4 regions of the Paenibacillus sp. NPDC101420 genome follow, and region 3 is predicted to be linked to each of the others. Evidence: predicted binding sites of a transcription regulator. Region 3 holds the regulator's gene; each other region holds the start of a gene.

What was found. The regulator Rex, encoded in region 3, represses fermentation and respiration genes when NADH is low (regulators of the CRP and FNR family bind a similar motif). The targets are predictions, from matches to a motif close to TTGTGAAATATTTCACAA.
Region 1: ACQKMP_RS03210 (DUF1641 domain-containing protein) is a predicted target of Rex. The motif match lies at 1,230-1,247, and genes of this name have one in related genera.
Region 2: ACQKMP_RS18070 (DUF1858 domain-containing protein) is a predicted target of Rex. The motif match lies at 2,277-2,294, and genes of this name have one in related genera.
Region 4: ACQKMP_RS12475 (flavocytochrome c) is a predicted target of Rex. The motif match lies at 2,205-2,222, and genes of this name have one in related genera.

What each region holds. Positions count from the first base shown of each region.
Region 1 is NZ_JBNNSE010000001.1:683,021-686,595, reverse strand. Features, by position in the region: gene ACQKMP_RS03220 (nitroreductase family protein) at 1-67, opposite strand, end outside; gene ACQKMP_RS03215 (DUF2785 domain-containing protein) at 331-1,173, shown strand; gene ACQKMP_RS03210 (DUF1641 domain-containing protein) at 1,380-1,823, shown strand; gene ACQKMP_RS03205 (NAD(P)/FAD-dependent oxidoreductase) at 1,863-3,041, shown strand; gene ACQKMP_RS03200 (SGNH/GDSL hydrolase family protein) at 3,203-3,575, shown strand, end outside.
Region 2 is NZ_JBNNSE010000004.1:27,534-31,108, forward strand. Features, by position in the region: gene ACQKMP_RS18060 (tagaturonate reductase) at 1-689, shown strand, start outside; gene ACQKMP_RS18065 (UxaA family hydrolase) at 724-2,214, shown strand; gene ACQKMP_RS18070 (DUF1858 domain-containing protein) at 2,416-2,643, shown strand; gene ACQKMP_RS18075 (DUF438 domain-containing protein) at 2,684-3,575, shown strand, end outside.
Region 3 is NZ_JBNNSE010000002.1:515,535-519,109, reverse strand. Features, by position in the region: gene ACQKMP_RS11170 (DUF5590 domain-containing protein) at 1-159, opposite strand, end outside; gene ACQKMP_RS11165 (amidohydrolase) at 329-1,630, opposite strand; gene ACQKMP_RS11160 (redox-sensing transcriptional repressor Rex) at 1,617-2,270, opposite strand; gene dinG (ATP-dependent DNA helicase DinG) at 2,402-3,575, opposite strand, start outside.
Region 4 is NZ_JBNNSE010000002.1:814,333-817,907, reverse strand. Features, by position in the region: gene dcuS (DcuS/MalK family sensor histidine kinase) at 1-499, opposite strand, end outside; gene ACQKMP_RS12475 (flavocytochrome c) at 655-2,187, opposite strand; gene ACQKMP_RS12470 (DUF6855 family protein) at 2,370-2,780, opposite strand; gene ACQKMP_RS12465 (hypothetical protein) at 2,903-3,575, opposite strand, start outside.

The sequences.
Region 1 (3,575 bases), on a different contig from region 3:
TCTTCACCCCTTCAACAAAATTCATAGCAGACCTGCGGGATTCAATCAAATCTGTAAAAGCGCTCATGAGTTATTCCTCCATATATTATGTATTTGCTTGTTAATTATAAATAAGTGATATTTATAAATGTACTAACTATTAGTTACTAACTCAAAATAGCACAGTTAATTATATTCGTCAATGATTAAATTCACTTCATTTACATTCAGCTCTCTAAGTACTTTGGAATGTCGAAGAATAATTACTATGTTGTAAAATATTGGGATGTAAATTAGGATATTAGGATACGAAAAATTTAAATTGCTTTTATTAATGAAAGGGTGGGAATGTTGAACGATACTAGAGAGCAGTTGATAAAAGACTTGCAAAGAATTGAAGAGAACGATTACGAGCTTAGAAGTGGAGAACAATTAAGGGATTATGTGAAATTGATGCTTGAGTACATAGGAGATCCGCAGCCGAAGCTACGAGACGACTTGATTTATTCCACCTTCTACAAATGGATTAACGAGAAACAATGGTTTAGTGATGCGGAGCTTCGTGAACTACTTTTGATTCTCCTTGACGAGCAGCATTTGTTCTATCACATTGGCAGCAAAGAAGATCAGGCTGTGTTCACAAGAACGTTTTCGGTACTGATCGTTGCGCTGATTCTTCAGCGGCATAGGGAACAGGCTTTTTTAGCTAGCGCAGAGTTTACAAATGTGAAGGAAGCGCTGATTAGATATTATGAGGAAGAACAGGATTTACGAGGATTTATGCCTGAAGAAGGCTGGGCTCATGCTGCAGCCCATGGCGCAGATGCCTTGGATGAACTGGTACTCTGCTCGGAGAGTGATGCTGCAATAAGGGAAGAGGTTTTGGCAGTCATCCAAAGGATGCTTTACAACGATCAGCACATATTTAGCGACGAAGAAGATGAACGGATCGCTACGATTGTAGCTACAATGATAGATCATCATTTACTTCCACAACAATCTATTGTCGACTGGATTCGCAACTTGGAGCAATGTGGGGGGTGGCCGAGAAGCCGTGGCCAGTACGTTGCTCGTGTGAACACCAAAAATTTCGTTCGTTCTCTGTATTTTAGATTGCTACCATTAAAGAACAATCCGGCAATGGTCGAGGTTTTATTGAAAGCGGAGATGAATTTGAATAAATTTACACAATAAGCATTTAATCATCTATGCATGTATAAAATATCGAAAATTATGACTAATTTATTTTAATGTAATAAAAATCACAAAACTTTAGAAAAAATCAAAAACTTTGTGACATTTATAACTTGATAAGTGCTATAATAGAAATATGGCGTTATAAGTTTTTATTTTTTTATTACTATTAAGCAGCAAAGCTTATTTGCAGAGGAGATTCGGATATGTCAGAAACAATCACTCAAACACAACCTGAGCAAGAATCACCAAAATTAGCTGTCACTCAAGAACAAATGAATGTTCTAGAGCAGCTATTGAAGCCTGAAGTTCAGGAGTCGTTAACTGTCTTAGTGGAACAGTTGCCAAAATTAACAGAGCTTGTCGGCGTGCTCACAAAGTCATATGACTTTGTTCAAACTGTTGCTGCGGATGAAGTCTTGAAAAGTGATACGGTAAGTGCAATTAAAGAACTTGCTGAACCAGTGGTGCATTCGGCGAAGAATATGGCAGCTACAGTGATCGAAGCGCAAGATCGTGCGAATGAAAATAGCGATGTGATCGGTGTATTTGGTCTTATGAAGATGATGAAAGATCCACAAGCACAGAAGCTTTTCCGTTTCGTAAATGCTTATCTTCAAGTTGCCGGCGAACGCAGTCAACAGAAATAATATTTTTTATATCTCATTCGTAAGGACGGAGGAAACATCATGTCTAAACATATTGTCATTCTAGGAGCAGGTTATGGTGGTCTACTAAGCGCCTTAACTGTACGCAAGTACCTGAAGAAGGACGAAGCTAAAATTACAGTCGTTAATCAATATCCTACACATCAAATTATTACAGAATTGCATCGTCTTGCAGCGGGTAGTGTTGCAGAAGGTGCTGTTGCTATGCCATTAGCTAAGCTTTTTGCAGGTAAAGATATCGACCTGAAAATTGCAAAGGTGAATTCTTTTTCTGTTGAAAACAAACAAATTACACTATCTGATGGTGTGACATTGTCCTACGATGCTTTAGTTGTGGGTCTTGGAAGCACTACGGCTTATTTTGGCATTCCAGGTCTTGAGCAATACAGTATGGTTTTGAAATCGGCAGCAGATGCTAACAGAATTCATCGTCATATTGATGAGCGTATCCGTGAATATGCGAAGTCTAAAAATCCAGCGGATGCAAGCATCCTAATCGGTGGCGGTGGCTTAACAGGTGTTGAACTTGTTGGTGAAATCGCTGATGTGTTGCCAACACTCACTAAGAAATATGGCGTGGATCCTAAAGAAATTAAACTGATGCTGGTTGAAGCGGGTCCTAAGATTTTACCAGTATTGCCAGATGCATTGATCGAACGCGCAGTGGCAAGCTTAGAAAAACGTGGTGTTCAATTCTTGACAGGACTACCTGTTACGAATGTAGCGGATAATGTCATTGACTTGAAAGATGGTCAAAAAATTATTGCTAACACCTTCGTATGGACTGGCGGCGTACAAGGAAATCCACTGATTGGTGAATCCGGTCTTGAAGTGAACCGTGGTCGTGCAACGGTAAATGAGTTCTTGCAATCCACATCACACAAAGACGTATTCGTTGCAGGTGACAGCGCCGTTGTCTTTGCCGAAGATGGTCGTCCATATCCACCGACTGCACAAATCGCTTGGCAAATGGGCGAATTGATCGGGTACAATCTTTATGCATACTTGAAGGATAAATCATTTGAATCCTTTAGTCCGATCAACTCAGGTACGCTTGCGAGCTTAGGTCGTAAAGACGGTGTAGCCATCGTTGGTGCTAGCTCAACTCCGCTAAAAGGATTGCCTGCAACCTTGATGAAGGAAGCAAGTAATATTCGTTACTTGTCCCACATTAAAGGATTGTTTAGCTTAGCTTATTAATTGTATTATTAGGAAAACCTGCTCTAATTTGAGCAGGTTTTTTTGTTGATCTCTAGTGGTTTCTACCATGAATTGTTAATGATTGTCCTAGTACGTAGTATTCATTTTTGATATACTATATTGGCTAATATTAACAGGGGAAAATAGGGGAGGATTACGTGATGTTATTCCGACAAAACGATGTCATTCTGTTTCAAGGCGACAGTATAACGGATTGGGGTCGTAATTATGATGATGCTTCATCGCTTGGTGTAGGTTATGCATTGATGGTCGCCGCTCGTCTGGGGCATTTATATCCTGAGAAGAATCTTACGTTCTATAATCGTGGAATTAGCGGCAACCGTGCAGTAGATTTGCAGGAACGCTGGGAGAAGGATTGCCTGAATCTGAAGCCGACTTGGGTGTCCATATATATTGGGATAAATGACACTTGGCGCCGCTTTGATTCTGGTCAGGAAACAACGCCTGAACAATTTGAAGCTGCATATCGTGACCTGATCGAACGCACGCAGCATTCGCTGGCTGCTAATTTAG
Region 2 (3,575 bases), on a different contig from region 3:
CTGAAGTAGCAGGTCTTAATGTGCTCGTGGTAGATGATATGACCCCTTACCGGACGCGTAAAGTGAGAATTCTAAACGGAGCTCATACCGCATTGACACCAGTAGCGTATTTGTACGGCATTGATACGGTTGCCGAGGCCATTGAGCACAAAGAGGTTGGGGCGTACGTGAAGTCCTTAATCTACGATGAGATCATTCCGACGCTGGATCTGCCGGTAGAGGAATTGAATTCTTTTGCAGACGCGGTATTAGAAAGGTTCCTGAACCCTTATGTGCAGCATTACTTGATGAGCATCTCCCTTAATTCTATCTCGAAATTTAAGACAAGAGATCTGCCTTCTTTATTGCAATATGTAGAGTCCAAAGGACAATTGCCCGAGAAGCTTGTCTTCTCATTGAGTGCATTAATTGCCTTCTATAAAGGACGTAGAGGGGAAGAAGAGATTCAGCTGGCGGACGATGCGGATATTTTGGAATGGTTCGCCTCCTTGTGGGGAGGATGGGATGGCACAGACCCTGGGTTACGCGCACTGGCTGTCGAAGTATTAGCAGCGACAAATCGCTGGGGCTGTGACCTGAATGAAGTGGCTGATCTTACTGACAAGGTGACAGAAGGGCTCATTGCGATTGAGAGAACAGGTATGAAGCAAGCGCTGCATGCGTACGTGAAGAGACCTGCACACAACTAATACACAGGAGGTGGATAACGACATGATTAAGACTATGAAAGAGGTACTGCAGATCAACGAGGCTGATAACGTGGCAGTTGCACTTAAAGACTATCAAGCAGGCGACACCATTGTGATTGGTTCAAAAGAGATTAAAATTACGGAAGATATTGCTAGAGGTCATAAAATTGCACTAACCAGCATTAGCGAAGGCGAGAATGTATTGAAGTATGGTTATCCCATCGGTCATGCTAAAGCGCCTATCGTGCCGGGCCAGTGGGTGCATACCCATAATACGAAGACAAACCTAACAGGGGTTGAGGAATATACTTTTGAACAGAAGCTGACACCCAATCCTTTTAAAGTAGAGAATTTGACCTTTAAGGGGTATCGTCGCTTTGACGGATCTGTAGGTATTCGTAATGAGCTTTGGATCGTCCCAACGGTTGGTTGTGTGAATGGAGTGGCGGAGCAGATCATCAATATTTTTAAGGCAGAGGTTGGTGATATCGCTCCGTTCGATAACGTGCTCGTACTGAAGCATAACTATGGTTGCTCCCAGCTGGGTGATGATCATGACAATACTCGTACAATACTTGCTAACGCGGTTAAGCATCCAAATGCGGGCGCCGTACTTGTGCTCGGACTAGGTTGTGAGAATAACAATTTGCATATTTTTAAAGACATGCTGGGTAGTTACGATGAGGATCGAGTGCGTTTTCTTGTCTCCCAAGAGGTTGGAAACGAGATTGAAGAAGGCGTAAAGCTGCTGAAGGAACTCTACAATAACGTACAGGGCGATCATCGGGAAGAAGTGGCACTCTCTGAGCTGAAGATTGGTCTGAAGTGTGGAGGCTCGGATGGCCTGTCCGGGATTTCAGCGAATCCCCTTCTTGGACGTCTGTCTGACTATATTGCTGCCCAAGGCGGCACAACTGTACTCACTGAAGTACCTGAAATGTTTGGCGCCGAAAAGATTCTGATGGAACGTGCTGCAGACGAAGCTATTTTCCACAAAATTGTTGATCTCATCAATGACTTTAAGCAGTATTTCATGGACTATAAACAGCCGGTATATGAAAACCCTTCACCAGGCAATAAAGCCGGAGGGATTACTACGCTTGAGGATAAATCGCTGGGTTGCACTCAAAAATCCGGTAATTCCACGGTAATGGATGTACTCAAGTACGGAGAGCTTATCACTAACAAAGGCTTAAATCTTCTTAACGCGCCGGGCAATGACCTAGTGGCTTCGTCGGCTCTGGCTGCTGCTGGCTGCCAATTGGTGATCTTTACGACCGGACGGGGGACACCTTTTGGTACATTCGTGCCAACAATGAAGGTGTCTACCAATACCCCATTGTACGAAGGCAAACGTCACTGGATCGATTTTAATGCGGGTGTGTTGGTTGAAGATGGTTCTCCAGATGAGGTCCTGCGTGACTTCATTAACTACATTATCAGCGTGGCTAGTGGGGAATGGGTAAATAACGAGAAGAATAACTTCCGCGAGATATCCATATTTAAAACAGGAGTAACGCTATAATAAATAATTTATTACGAATTAGACTGTCCCTTATGCTATTAAGCTTAGGGGCAGTTTTTTTAATTTGACATTATTCATAATCCATCTTTAAAAGAACGGTCCTTGCTTTCTTCTGATTTAGTGATTGCAATCACAATTGCTTTGTACGGCCTATGCTAATCTGTTGTTGAGAATAGTTCTCATATAAAGGAGAAGAGTCCAATGGAAAAAATGCTGCGAATGGATGAGTCTATCTTCGAGATGGTATCCCGGCATCCAGAGGTCGTTGAGATTATGGTAGAGCTGGGCTTTAAGGACATTGCTAAGCCAGGTATGCTGCAGACCGCTGGCCGTTTCATGACCTTATCCAAAGGAATCAAGCTGAAGAAAATGGATCTCAACACCGTGAAGTTAGCATTTGAACGACATGGCTTCGAGATTATGAAATAAAGGAATCTATCATCAAAATTTCATTAAGGAGAGATCAATAATGAGTGAACTGATAAATAACCGCGAGGTTGATGTACCGGAGCAAACTCGTCGCCAAGCCATGCTCAAGGAGATTATTAAAGAACTGCATGCAGGCAAAAGTGTTGAAGAGGTTAAGGCACGCTTCGAGGAAGCTGTAGGTGATGTTACTGTTGCGGAAATCTCTGCAATGGAGCATTCGTTAATGACTGAAGAGGGAATTCCAGTATCCGAGGTACAGCGGCTTTGTTCGGTGCATACAGCAATATTCAAAGGCTCTATTGAGCAAATTCACCGCTCCTCAAAGCCTGAAGAACAACCCGGCCACCCAGTCCACACCTTCAAGCTAGAAAACCGTGAGATTGAAAGACTTGTGAACTTCCGTTTAGATTTGCATGCTACCAAATTCCAGAAGAATGACAGCGAGGAGCTGATCTTTAAGCTGCTGGAGGATCTTAGCTTACTGCTGGATCTAGATAAACACTATAGTCGAAAAGAAAATCTGTTGTTCCCTTACCTTGAAAAATACGGCATTTATGGACCAACCAAGGTAATGTGGGGCGTGGATGATCATATCCGTCGTATGATTAAAGATGCAAAAACAGCGCTCAGCAGCTACAGCGGAAATGTAGCAGATATTGGTGTTCAACTTACGGAGATCATCAAGGAAGTTAATGAAATGATTTTTAAGGAAGAAAATATTTTATTGCCTATGTCGCTGGATAAATTGACGGAAGACGAATGGGTCAAAATCGCTCGGGAGAGCGATGAGATCGGATTCTGCCTAACGGCGCCGGAACAGGAGTGGATACCCGAACGTGCCGCAGAGCCGGAAGGTGCAGCATTGCAGGGTGAAGCAGTGGGAGCCGCTCCGCAAGAAGGGTTCATCCGTTTTGAGACAGGGCTGTTGTCGT
Region 3 (3,575 bases):
TACCTCTGTCAGACCAGCACTGGTTTTAGCGACATCCTTAGCGATATCTCGCTCGTTCCATTGATCTTTCATAATATAAGCATAGAACTGGATAAGTCCAAACAGAAGGAGCAGAATCAGAACTGACCCCAGGAGGATCCATTTTTTCCTTTTCTTCAAGGTACAGCTCCCTTTCTAGTAATATATCTTTTTTGATTATATAACACACCTGTGTGTTTATCCAAAGTTTCATATCCAATTCAATGATCTAATTATCAGAAACACAAAAGGCTGTAACTTTGCAATCGCAGAAAGTCACAGCCTTTCAGTTATTCGTTATGATCTTAGACTACCGTTTAAGCAGTCCATCAAATGATTCTTGCGCCTTACGACGGATTGCTTCCTCATCTAGCGTTACACATTCTCCATGTTTTACAACCTGTTTACCATTCACCCATACATGCTCAACATCCTTGGCACTGGCAGAGTATACAGCATGAGACAACAGATCTGTGTGTGGTAGCAAATGCGGCTGGTCTATATCAATCGCGATAAAGTCCGCTTTCATGCCAACAGCGAGTCTACCCACATCATTTAAAAAGATAGACTTTGCGCCATACTCTGTAGCTATACGCAGCGCTTCCGGAGCTGGAACAGCCGTCGGATCACCACTTACACCTTTATGGATGAGGGCTGCAAGACGCATCTCTTCAAACATATCCAGGTTATTATTGCTTGCCGCACCATCTGTACCCAGTGATACCTTCACACCAGCCTTTAGAAGATCCGTAACCCGAGCCACTCCACTAGCCAGTTTCAGATTACTTCCTGGGTTATGAGACACGCCTACATCATGACGAGCCAGTATCTCGATCTCTTCATCATTCAAATGAACGCCATGTGCAACAATAGACGGACGTGTGAACATTCCAAGCTTCTCTAAATGCGCTACAGGCCGAAGTCCGTAATCCACCACATTCTGCTCCACTTCGCGTTTGGTCTCGGACATATGGGTATGCATCGGTAAATCCAAATCATGTGCCGCTTGAACAAACTTAACAAAGAAGTCCGGTGGGCAAGTATATGGGGCGTGTGGCGAGATCATCGTCGTAATTCTACCATCAGCCTTACCATGCCAATTTCGTGCAAAAGAAATCGCTTCCGCAAGCTTGTGATTTTGTACTTCCTCTGGGCATAATCCGATTACGCCTCTCATCAGTACAGAACGAATGCCTGATAATTCGACTACCTCTGCTACTCGATCCATATGATCATACATATCCAAGAAGGTTGTAGTACCACCTTTTAGCATTTCCAGTACCGACAAGGAGGTTCCCCAGTATACATCTTCTCCAGTGAATTTCGCTTCCATCGGCCACATCTTCTCTTGAAGCCACACCTGAAGTGCTAAATCATCTCCATAACCACGAAGCAATGACATTGCCGCATGGCCATGTGTGTTTACCAGACCTGGCATAAACAGCAGACGACTGCCATCAACAACTTGTACATCATCTTCCATTAAAGGCTCTTCTTTTCCTATGTAAGTGATCAAATCATCTTCAATAGTCATATATCCATTCAGAACCGGCTCATCCGTTCCCGGAATAAGAAAACGCCCGCCCTTAATAATCGTTTTACTGCTCTTCATTTCCGGTTTCTTCCTTTCCGTCTTTCAAATAATAAGCAAGGCTTTGCAAATCCGTTGTAAAATCGGCAGCATGAACCCGGATATTCGATGGTGTTTTTAGAATCACTGGTGCAAAATTCAAAATCGCCTCAATGCCAGACTCAATGAGAATATCTGCTACATTCTGCGCTTCTGAATCAGGCACAGTAATGATCCCAATTCGAATACCTTGCTCACGAACCGTCTGACCAAGCTCCTCCATCGGTTGAACGGTAAGAGAGTTAATTTTCCGCCCTACCTTAGGTGCATAGGAGTCAAATATAGCGGTAATCTTCATAGTATCTTTCAGATAAGCATTGTAATTAGATAATGCATGTCCAAGGTTACCGGCACCTACTAAAGCCACATTCAATTGTTGATCCAGCTTCAGAATATGACGGATTTTTTCAATAAGATAAGTTACGTCATACCCGATACCTTTTCTACCAAAGTCTCCAAAATAAGCTAAATCTTTACGAATTTGAGCAGGATTCAAATCAAGTTTTTGTCCTAGTTCTTGTGAGGAAACGGTTAATATTTCACGTTTCTGGAGATCATTCAGGAAACGCAAGTACACAGGAAGTCTGCGAACAACGGCTTCTGATATTTTATCCGATTTCATAATTTACCTCCTAATTTAAGTGATATTCTGTTCAAATCCTATCGAAATTTCTGCACCTCGTCTCAATGAAGAGCGGTATTCTTATACCGCCCTTCATTGTAGAGTGATTAATTAGAGGGAAGACGCCCTTTTCAAGAAACGCCTCCGTCCTCCAACCACTCCGCTATTCGAGGAACCATTTGATCCGTAAGCATATGCTCCATTTTCGGGCCAGGCAACGAATACAGGAAATACTTCCCATAGTGAGATTCGATCACCCTTGTGTCATACACAATAACAATACCCCGATCCTGCGCTGTCCGCACCAGTCTTCCAAATCCTTGCTTAAAGCGGATAACTGCCTGAGGAACAGACAACTTCATGAACGGATTCTTCTTCTGGGCTTGTAATAACTCAGACTTCGCTTCCGCTAGGGGGTGATTCGGCGGTTGAAATGGAAGCCTCACGATAGCCAAGCATGTTAATGCTTCACCCGGAATATCTACACCCTCCCAAAAGCTGCTTGTTCCTAACAGCACAGAGGCTGCACTGTCCTGAAAACGGCGGATCAGCTTACTACGGCTGCCCCCCTCCACGCCTTGACCTAGCACCGTGATCTCTTGTGAGGCTAGAGCCTCTTTCAGAGGATCATAAACCTGGCGTAGCATCTTGTAAGAAGTAAACAGGACAAGCATCCGCCCACGTGTTGTAATAGCTGCTTCTGCTAGTGACTGTACGAGTGTATCGACAAATCGGGCATCGCCTACACTCCCCTTCACACTTGGGAAATCCCGCGGAATAACTAACAGCGCCTGCTCCCGATACTTAAAGGGAGAAGGCAGGAGTGATGTCATCAGACGCCCCTCTTCCGCAGCTTCATTAAGTCCGAGATTATCAATCATAAACTGGAAAGATTTATCCACAGAGAGTGTCGCCGAAGTTAGTACGATACTTTTCTTCTTGTCGAAAAACAGCTCCTTAAGCTGATTACTAACATCAACAGGAACGGCATACAGCTGTAGCGATTTACTGCGATAATTTCCATTCGCCTCCAGCCAATATACTACATTCTCATCATTTAATCCCATAAAAAACCGTACTTGCTCACGTATAGAAGCTAAATCCTTAAATAAGCCGCTAATATCGGTAACTAGGCTATCTGAGGAAGATTGTCCTTCTTGATCTCGCATCTCATTAAGCATTTTATCACCTTTACGGATAATTTCGCTTAATGTCAGATTCATAGTATTCTCTAAAGCAACCAATTCATCCCAATCTTTCGGTTTACGGGTAGGAAGTAGCCGCATGACTAACTGGCCGGCTTCT
Region 4 (3,575 bases), 300 kb from region 3:
GTCTGATGTTTCCCAGTGATATCCCTACTGCCACCGCTCCTAATTGTTTCCCACTTGCAGAGAAGACAGGTGAAAACGCTCTTACAGATGGGCCCAAAGAACCCTCGGCTTCCGAAATGCTTTCCTGCCCCTGCAAGACTGCGGCTTCGTCGCCACCGATAAAATGCTTACCAATTTTGTCCTTGTCCGGATGGGAATATCGGATCGCATTCATATCCATGACCACAACAAATTCCACATTATTCAACAATCGGATTTCCTCAGTGTAGCTTTGCAATTCAGACGAGCTGCGTGATTTGTTTAACGCTTCAATAATTAGAGGGTTACGCGATAACGTACGGGAAATGATCACAGCCTTTTGTTCCAACGAGGATTTTGTTTGTGAGGAAACCTTTATACTAAATAGCACATAGACCACTAGCAGCATTATGATAAGAACTGCACCAATCATCAAAGTAATTGTTGTTTGCAGCCGAAGTGTATGTTTGCCAATTTTCATCAGCTGTCCCTCCGGAAATTTTTCTTCATTCTAACGTATACGTGCAAGGATGGCTATGACCTTATACGCTACACCGTTATAATAAAACAACAAACGCATGGCTAAGATGAGCCCAAGCGTTTGTTTGCCTAGCCGAAAAGAGGCAGGAGGATAACTTATTGTGCTTTTACGAATTCAGCGGATTTTATACCCGTTTGGCGGCCGAAAATAATGATTTCCGCAACAGAGTTACCGCCGATCCGGTTTTGACCATGCAAGCCTCCGGTAACTTCTCCTGCTGCAAAAAGGCCTGGAATCGGCTGTCCGTCTTTATTTAAAACTTCTGTGTTGGTGTTGATTTTCACGCCTCCCATCGTGTAGTGAATTCCCGGGCCGATTTTAATTGCATAATATGGCGCGCCGGACAAGTCATTATCCATTCCGGTTGTTCTGCCGAAGTCGGCATCCTGTTTATTCGTCACCGCGCTTTTCCAGCTGTCCAGTGTGGTTTTCAACTGATCTGCCGGTACGTCCATTTTTATTGCCAAAGCCTCGATCGAATCTCCTTGGATAACGAAGCCCATTTTTTCATATTGTTCAATCGCTTTAGCGCGAGATTTTACGCCGGAATCAAATACAAGAAACGCAGATTTCTCAGGAAGCTTATTGATTGCAGCGGTGACATTATCTCTTGTATCCAGTTCGTTTGTGAAACGTTTGCCCACACTTGAAACCAGGATCGCTCCTTCCCCACGAACAGCCTCCCCAATGAGATAGGATTTTTCCTGCTGCACAGTCGGGTGAACTTGGATTTGATCCATATCGACTGTGGTACCGCCGAGCTTCTCAATCATCTTGATACCGTCACCGGTGCTGCCCGGCTGGTTGGTGGTAACATACCCCTCCAAATCAGATCTGACTCCTGAAATCATATCTAGATTAGCGCCGAAACCGCCGGTTGTCACCACGACAGCAGACGCTGTAATCGTTTTCTCCTCCGTTTGGTCAAAGATGACTTTGACGCCATTGACCTTACCGTCTTTTTCGGTAATTTCTTTGACATTGGCGTTAACAAAAAGGGGAATGCCTTGTTCTTGTACGTTTTTCACCAAACCTTTGACAAGGTATTGTCCTACTGCAGAGCCATCTTCAGGACGGTGTGTACGTTTTTCGTTCATCCCGCCTGTAATCGTGATATTATTCAATCTAATCCCGATAGAATCCAGCCAATCAATCGCACTTGCGGAATTGTCTACGAAGAAACGAAGCATCTCTTTATCGTTCGTATCGTGGCCACCTTTTAAGGTCTCTTCATAAAACAGATCATTGCTGTCTTCAATACCTTGCTCTTTTTGGAATTTCGTTTCAGAAGCATTCATTCCCGAAGATGATTTTGTTGTATTCCCGCCGGCAACCGGCATTTTTTCAAAAATAACCGGGTTCATACCTTTTGCTCTCGCCTCAAGAGCAGCAGACATTCCGGCACCGCCTGCACCGATAATGATGATGTCATATTTATCTTTTAGTTGATCGTACGGTGTATAGCTAGCTTTGGATGCTCCCGAAACGGCTTCAGTTTCCTTTGTCTCGTTGATCTTGCTGGTGTTCTTGTTCCCGTTTCCATTGCTGCTGTTGCTATTGCCACATCCTGTGATAACAAGCATGACTGAGAGAACGAGAATAAGAGCAGTGGTTACTTTTTTATTCATGTTATAGCTTTGCCCCCTTGTGAATATTTTTACAATCAGCTTAACGGCAAAGGCCCTGCTCTTGAAAGTTTATGTAACTAAAAAAAACGTTTTGTAACTAAATTAATCACTGCAATGTGTACGAAAGACCACCGGTTAGGGGCATGGCTCAAAAAAAGAAGAGCCTTTAGGCTCTCCTTCGTTTACAAGATCGCTTTCATCCGATTGTTTCTTGGATTATGCTCTACTTCCGCAAGACCCAATTCTTCGAGCAACGGTGGGATATACATTCCGAATCGCCCCCGAAGTCCCTTCTTTAATCCATACCAACCGCCGACAGGGTTTTCAGGTGAACGCCCCCATGCTTCAACGGTACCTTCTTTTGCTGGTTTTTGCTCATCAGCACTTCCTAACTCCATCCAATCACCATTTTGTATAAGCATGGCGTGCAGATCTTCAATACAGCGGTAGTCATAATGCAAAACCGTTTTCCCTACAGTGCAAACTATAATTTCTTTACCGTCTTTTTCGACCTTATACATTTCATACTCGGATGTTTGCGGTGGTGTCTTTAACTTCCAAGGATTTTCCTTGGTTCCTGTAGCTGTCGTCATATTTTCAACTCCCAAAGTAGCTCACAAAATTAGTAAGTTCTACTCATTTTATTATATTTGCATCACCTTACTATACTTCATTACCTTTATTCGTCCTACTCAGTATAAGAAAGCTTGCACTATCATTCCAAACTACTCAACTCCACCACATCTCCACTAGTGGCCTTCACAGCATAATTACAATCTAACTTCCCGCACAGCACATACTTCTTCTGCCCAGGATCATACACATAGACGGGTGTTAATTCGAACCATCCCTTGAGCTTGTCATAAGCTTCGTCATGGCTTACAGAAATCCCCTCTTCGCTCTTGAACTCATCAAACATATCGAGCATTGGCTTGTTATCCATATAATTTATAACCTTATAATTCTGCACATCGATGAACAGGAGGATCTTACGCTGGAATATACGATTACTTGGCGCCTTCATCCTCAGTGTTGCCTGAATATGTCCTCTTTCCCGTTGAAAAGTCTTCAACATCCATTCTCCGGATTCATCCGGAAAGAGCTGGCTTAAACCAGCTTCGACTGCGGCTATACATTCGGCTTGTTCTGCGTCTGTGATAGGAAATGAGTCCGGATGCGGCTCACTAGCTATTGCCTGCTCAATGGTAACAACCTCAAGTAGACGTATCTCCGTCCTTTCGAACGGCTCCAGCTCCGTATTCTGTTGCTCCCAATGGATTACTTGATCAATATTCAGTCGTGCTCTTGTACCTGATATAAACTCAAACGGGATGGTGGTTGTTCCGTCATTTGTAATGTAGATTTCTTCTATCCCATAGATCGGCAGG